3 regions of the Shinella sp. 1A1 genome follow, and region 3 is predicted to be linked to each of the others. Evidence: predicted binding sites of a transcription regulator. Region 3 holds the regulator's gene; each other region holds the start of a gene.
The links. Region 3 encodes PhoB, which activates phosphate uptake and scavenging genes when phosphate is short. Its sites were predicted from a motif close to TGTCATNNANCTGTCAT; they were not measured.
Positions count from the first base shown of each region.

Region 1: ACZ48C_RS06530 (DUF47 domain-containing protein) is a predicted target of PhoB. The motif match lies at 818-834, and genes of this name have one in related genera.
Region 2: ACZ48C_RS19795 (BtaA family protein) is a predicted target of PhoB. The motif match lies at 1,091-1,107, and genes of this name have one in related genera.

Region 1 is NZ_AP039671.1:1,292,831-1,295,093, reverse strand. It holds gene ACZ48C_RS06540 (TrkH family potassium uptake protein) at 1-68, shown strand, start outside; gene ACZ48C_RS06535 (hypothetical protein) at 176-733, shown strand; gene ACZ48C_RS06530 (DUF47 domain-containing protein) at 859-1,503, shown strand; gene ACZ48C_RS06525 (inorganic phosphate transporter) at 1,503-2,263, shown strand, end outside.
Region 2 is NZ_AP039672.1:666,792-669,054, reverse strand. It holds gene ACZ48C_RS19795 (BtaA family protein) at 1-963, opposite strand, end outside; gene ACZ48C_RS19790 (hypothetical protein) at 1,213-1,710, shown strand; gene ACZ48C_RS19785 (GGDEF domain-containing protein) at 1,717-2,263, opposite strand, start outside.
Region 3 is NZ_AP039671.1:163,481-165,743, reverse strand. It holds gene ACZ48C_RS00845 (methyl-accepting chemotaxis protein) at 1-560, shown strand, start outside; gene phoB (phosphate regulon transcriptional regulator PhoB) at 826-1,509, opposite strand; gene phoU (phosphate signaling complex protein PhoU) at 1,528-2,256, opposite strand.

The DNA of each region.
Region 1 (2,263 bases), 1.1 Mb from region 3:
TGCTGCTCGGGCGTCTCGAAATCCTCACCGTGCTGGTCATCCTGACACCGCTCTTCTGGAAGAGCTGACGAGAGCCCCGGACAAAGCGCCGGCATCCTTGACTGTTGCCGCGCTTCTTCGCATCCTGCCCGCAATCCGGCTGGAGGAAGACTGAATGTCCGTGTGGAAGTCCCTGATGCGTTTGACCTTTGTCGCCGCGCTCGCGCCGACGCTCGCGCTTGCCGGCCCCCTCGCGGACGCCGCGAAGAAGGCGGAGGAGCAGGCCGCCGCCGGCGATACGGTCGGCGCGCACAACACGATCCGCGACGCCTATGGCGCGTTTGCCGCGACGCTCCCCTTCTCCATCGGCAAGGCGATCTTCGTCGCCGCGCCGCCGCAGGGCTATGGCATGTATGCCACCCGGCCCGATTCCAGCTTCAAGGCGGGCGAGGCGCTGATCTCCTATGTCGAGCCGGTCGGCCTCACCTGGCGCGCCGCCGATGGTGGCCTCCTGGAATCGCATTTCACCGTCGACCTCGAACTGCTCGATCCCAAAGGGACGAAACTTGCCGAGCAGAAGGCCTTCGGCTCCTTCGACTTCAAGGGCAGCGTGCGCAACCAGGAAGTCTTCGCCAAGCTGACGCTCAATCTCACGAGCCCGCCGGCCGGCGATTACGTGCTGCGCTACCGCTTCCGCGACAGCGCCAGCGGCGCGGTCGCCATCAGCGAGCAACCCTTCAAGATCGTGCCCTGAGCGGGTGCGCGTCCCGTTTACCGCAGTGCAAGAGAAATTGTGACAAGGCCGAATCAACGCTTTCCAGCGCGTTGACGGTCAATTATGACAGCCGCATGACAACCCCAGCCATGTAAGGGGCATCCATGCTTTCGCTGTTTCGCAAACTCATGCCGCGCGAAGACCGTTTCTTCGATCTCTTCGAGCAGCATTCCCGCACTGTCGTCGGCGCCGCCGAATCGCTCCGCACGCTGCTTGCCGGCGGCCCGGACATGGAAAAGCACTGCGACCGGATCGTCGAACTGGAAAACCAGGCCGACGAGATCACCCATGAAGTTCTGCAAGCGGTGCGCCGCAGCTTCATCACGCCCTTCGACCGCGGCGACATCAAGGACCTGATCCAGTCGATGGACGATGCCATCGACATGATGCACAAGACGGTCAAGACCATCCGCCTCTACGAGCAGACGAGCTTCCAGCCCGGCATGCAGGAAATGGGCGAGACCGTCGTCAAGGCCGCCCATCTCATCGCCGAGGCGATCCCGCTGCTCGACAAGATCGGCGTGCATGCCGGCCGCCTCGGCACCATCGCGGAAGAGATCACCCGCGTCGAGGGCCGCTCCGACGAATTGCACGACCGCGGCCTGAAGGACCTCTTCAAGGAATTCGGCAAGACCGATCCGATGGCCTATATCATCGGCAGCGAGATCTACGGGGAACTCGAGAAGGTCGTCGACCGCTTCGAGGACGTCGCCAATGAAATCAGCGGTATCGTGATCGAGAACGTCTGATGGACGCCACGCTCGCCCTTCCGCTGCTGGTCGGCCTCGTCGGCATCGCGCTCGTCTTCGATTTCCTGAACGGCCTGCACGACGCGGCGAATTCCATCGCCACGATCGTCTCCACCCGCGTGCTGCGCCCGCAATACGCCGTCCTGTGGGCAGCCTTCTTCAACTTCATCGCCTTCCTGTTCTTCGGCCTGCATGTCGCCGAGACGCTGGGCAAGGGCATCATCGATCCCTCCATCGTCAGCCCGCTGGTCATCTTCTCGGCGCTGATGGGGGCGATCATCTGGAACGTCGTCACCTGGGTCTTCGGCATCCCGTCGAGCTCCTCGCATGCGCTGATCGGCGGCCTCGTCGGCGCGGGCCTCGCCAAGACCGGCTTCGACGCCGTCGTGTGGAGCGGGCTCATCAAGACGGCGAGCGCCATCTTCCTGTCGCCGGCCATCGGCTTCTTCCTGGCGCTGATCCTCATCCTGATCGTCTCGTGGATATTCGTGCGCCAGACGCCCTTTGCCGTCGACCGCACCTTCCGCGTCATGCAGTTCCTGTCCGCCTCGCTCTATTCGCTCGGCCACGGCGGCAACGACGCGCAGAAGACCATGGGCATCATCGCCGTGCTGCTCTATTCGCAGGGCTATCTCGGCGGCGACTTCTACGTGCCCTTCTGGGTGGTGATCACCTGCCAGTCCGCCATGGCGCTCGGCACGCTGATGGGCGGCTGGCGCATCGTGCACACGATGGGCTCGAAGATCACTCGCCTCAACCC
Region 2 (2,263 bases), on a different replicon from region 3:
CGTGTTGGTGATGGAAATGCGGGAGGCGCGCTCCCGGATGATCTCATGGTTCTGCCGGGCGAGGTAGGGCGGCAAGGGCGCCCTGTCGCCGGGGCCATAGCCGCGGCCGAAGGCCTGCCAGGCGAAGTAGTTCTCTGACAGCGGGAAGCCGCAGGCGAGCTTTTCGACCCGCTGGCGCAGGATCGTCGCCATGTCGCTGCCCGCGCCCGAAAGCGCTTCATATTGCTGCGGCGGAATGCCGAGGCCGAAGAGCGAGCTCTTGCGCCCCGTCGCCCAGCGAATGAGCCGCTTGTCGAACAGCGGCGCGAGCGTCTCGTCGAAGAAGCGCCGCTGGTCTTCCATGGTCCGGGCATCGAGCAATCCGCGCGGGTCGGCGCCGTAGAGCCGGGCCATCTTGTGGCCGAGCCCGATGAAGCCGCCGAGAAGCCCGTGGCGATAGAGGCGGCGATGGAAGATGGAGATGCGGCGGCGGCCGGTCACCGTGCGGCCTTCCCAATAGGCGCGGGTCTCCGCGTCGAGATGGGGTTGCAGATAGGTGCGATAGGCCGCGATGTTCCGCCGGTCGTCGCCGCTGCCATAGAAGCGGTAGAAGGTTTCGTAATCCGGCAGGCGGGCCGCCGCCGCGAGTTTCAGGCGGTTGAAGGCCACATGCGCGGGATTGAGGTCGACCGCCTCGATACGGGCCGGATCGGCGACGAGGTAGGAAAGCGCGTTGCACCCGCCCGAGGCGATGGTGACGATGCTGTTGCCCGGCGCGATCTGCAGCGCCGCCATGTCCACCTCGGGATCTTCCCAGATCTGCGCATAGACGAGGCTTCGGAACAGCCGCGAAAAGACATATTCCGACATTCCGGAAGGCGTCAGCAGCGGATTGCGGCGCACGGCGCGATGGAGGCGCTTGGCCGCCCCGTCCGTGCGCGCTGCTGCAGGAGAAGGGATGGCGGAGGTGGCCGTTTCGATCATCGGGGTACGTTTCCCAGGCTGGAACATCTCTCTGGCCGCGGCCGGGAGCGATGCATAAGCCTTGCGTGAGGCTTCGCCCGATCGCCCCGATTGCCGAACGACATGGGGCTCGTTTCAGCAGATCGCGATGACACCCGCATGACATCCGCGCTCCGGACCTGGGGATGACGTTGCGTGGAGACGGTGTCGCCCGGCATGCGCCTGTGATATGCCCGCCCCGACTCGACCGACAACAGACGGACGCACCCGATGAACGTTGCCTTCTATGCCGATTACATTGCCGACCTGCGGACGCTGTTTACGGATCTCGACAGCCGCCCCGAAGGATTCCAGACCTTCGACGTGCGGCTGGAACTGGCCGTGGCCGGCGGCCTCGTCGTCTATGAGACGAAGCGGCGCAAGGGGCTGACGGACAGTCTCTTCTACGGCCGGCCGGCGGCCGCCAGCGCCAACCAGCAGATGTCCCAGGCGGCGGCCTTTGCCGCCATCGACCGGTTCCTTGCCCTCGGGCAGTTCGTCGCCCTGACGGATGCTGCCTCCGAGACGCTGGATGCGCGCTATCCGCACTGCGCCGTCAACTTCTCCTATCGCAAGAAGGGCCAGCCGGTCGCCCGCTCCATGTTGATGGTCTTCGCCGGGTTCAACGACGACGGCGATGCCCTGCAATTCGTTTCGAATGCGACGGATCAGGCCGCTTTCGTCGCGGAACGCCCGTACCGCGCGCAGAAGACCTACGAGTGGAAATGACGCCGGCTATCCTTGTTCCGCCCTTGCCTCTCCGAGATGCCGCCGGGGCTGGATCTCGATGCTGAGCTGGTCGCGGCCGCGCATCTTGGCGGCGTAGAGGGCAAGATCGGCCCTGCGGTAGATGTCGCTCGGCTCCTCGCCGCTTTCCGCCCAGGCAAGCCCGGCGGAGAAAGTGTAGCGGAAGCTCGCCTGGTCCGGCACGGGGCGGGAATGGCGAACCGCCGCCAGCATGCGCTCGAGGATGGCTTCGGCATCTTCCATCACCGTGTTCGGCAGGATGAGAAGGAATTCCTCGCCGCCGACCCGGCCGAGGATATCGGTCTTGCGCAGATGGCGCTGCAGGGTGATGGCGAAGTCCTTCAGGACGGCGTCGCCGACGCTGTGGCCGAAACGGTCGTTGATATATTTGAAATTGTCGATGTCGAGGACGGCAAGGCACCCGGCATCGCGGGCCTCGCCGCCGGATGCGCCGACGAGTTCCGCAAGCCGCGCCATCGCGAAGCGGCGGCTGGGAAGGCCGGTCAGGTCATCCGTGAAGGAGGCCCTGATGGCG
Region 3 (2,263 bases):
AGGCGGCGCGTGCCGGTGAAGCCGGCAAGGGCTTCGCGGTCGTCGCCCAGGAAGTGCGTGAACTCGCCCAGCGCTCGGCAAACGCCGCCAAGGAGATCAAGACGCTGATCAACACCTCCGAGGTGCAGGTCCGCGAGGGTGTCGATCTCGTCGGCAAGGCCGGCGGCGCGCTGGAGAACATCGCCGAGCAGGTCATCCAGATCAACGGCCTCATCCGCCAGATCTCGTCCTCGGCCTCCGAGCAGGCCGTCGGCCTCAAGGAGATCAACTCGGCCGTCAACCAGATGGACCAGGTCACGCAGCAGAACGCCGCGATGGTGGAGGAAACCACCGCCGCCTCGATGGCGCTCAACGACGAGGCGCAGACGCTGAAGGCGCTCGTCGCCCGCTTCCGCGCCGGCGCCGCGGCCATGGCCGCCCAGCAGCCGGTCCAGCAGGCCATGCGCCCGCAGGCCCAGCCGCAGCGTGCCGCCTACCAGGCCCCGCGCAGCGCGGCCCGCGCCATCCCGCAGGTCGCCGGCAACACGGCGCTCGCGCAGGATGACTGGGAAGAGTTCTGAGACCTGGCGACAGGAATGAAGAAAAAGAGGCCGGCGGAAACGCCGGCCTTTTTGTTGACGGCCCTCGCACCTCCGTCAGCGTCATCCTCGGCCTTGTGCCGAGGATCTGCCAACGCATCGGAAAACAGAAACGTTGCAGATGCTCGAGACGGGCCCGAGCGAAGGAGAGGGTTTCGGGCTTTGCCAGAAGCGCTGGCCGGAAGCTCCCTAAACGCAAACAGGCCCCGAAGGGCCCATTTCCGTCCTTGGGAGGAAGTTCGTCCGGTCAGGTTTCCAGCGAGTAGCCGGCACCGCGGACCGTGCGGATGACATCCTGCATATTGGCGAAGTTGAGCGCCTTGCGCAGGCGGCCGACATGGACGTCGACGGTACGCTCGTCGACATAAATGTCGTGGCCCCAGACGCCGTCAAGGAGCTGCGAGCGCGAGAAGACGCGGCCGGGCGACGTCATCAGGAATTCCAGGAGGCGGAATTCCGTCGGGCCGAGGCGGACTTCGCGGGTGCGGCGGTGGACGCGGTGCGTGTCGCGGTCGAGCTCGATGTCGCCGCAGCGCAGCACCGTCGAGACGACCTCGGGCTTGGCCCTGCGCAGCATGGCGCGCACGCGGGCGACCAGCTCCGGCGTCGAGAAGGGCTTCACCACATAGTCGTCCGCGCCGGTGGCAAGGCCGCGCACGCGCTCGCTCTCCTCGCCGCGCGCCGTCAGCATGATGATCGGCAGGCGCTCGGTCTCGGGCCGCTGGCGCAAGCGCCGGCAGAGCTCGATGCCGGAAACGCCGGGCAGCATCCAGTCGAGGATGAGAAGGTCCGGCATGCGCTCCTGCAGGCGCATCTCGGCCTCGTCGCCGGAGAGGATCGTGTCGACCTCGAAGCCCTCGGCTTCGAGGTTGTAGCGCAGGAGGACGCTGAGCGCCTCCTCGTCTTCGACGACGGCTATTCTGGGCACCATGTGTCGAACCCTACTCGCTTACTCGGAGGCGTCGGCAACGTCGGCGGCGACGACGGAGGTCGAGGTATCGTCCTTCGGACGCTCGCCTTCCGGCTGCGAGCCGGTCGCCATGTAATAGATGGTTTCGGCGATGTTGGTCGCGTGGTCGCCGATGCGCTCGATGTTCTTGGCGCAGAACAGGAGATGGGTGCAGGGCGTGATGTTGCGCGGGTCTTCCATCATGTAGGTCAGGAGTTCGCGGAACAGCGAGGTGTAGATCGCGTCGATCTCGTCGTCGCGCTCGCGGATGGCCTTGGCCTTGTCCACCGAGCGGGTGGCGAAGACGTCGAGCACTTCCTTGAGCTGCATCAGGGCGAGCTCGGCCAGGTGCTCCAGGCCGCGGGCGAGCTTGCGGGGCATGCCCGAGCTCTGCACGGCGATGACGCGCTTGGCGGTGTTCTTGCCGAGGTCGCCGACGCGTTCCAGCTCGGCCGCGATGCGGATCGTGCCCATGATCTCGCGCAGGTCCGCCGCCATCGGCTGGCGCTTGGCGATGGTGACGATGGCCTTCTCGTTGATCTGGCGCTCGGCATTGTCGAGGATCACGTCTTCCGAGATGACCTTCTGGGCCAGCGCCGCATCCGCGGTGACGAGGGCGCGGACGGATTCGGACACCATCTGCTCGGCGGTGCCGCCCATCTCGGAGATACGGCGGGAGAGGTACTTCAGTTCTTCGTCATAGATCGAGACGATATGGGTCGATGTCATGGCTTTA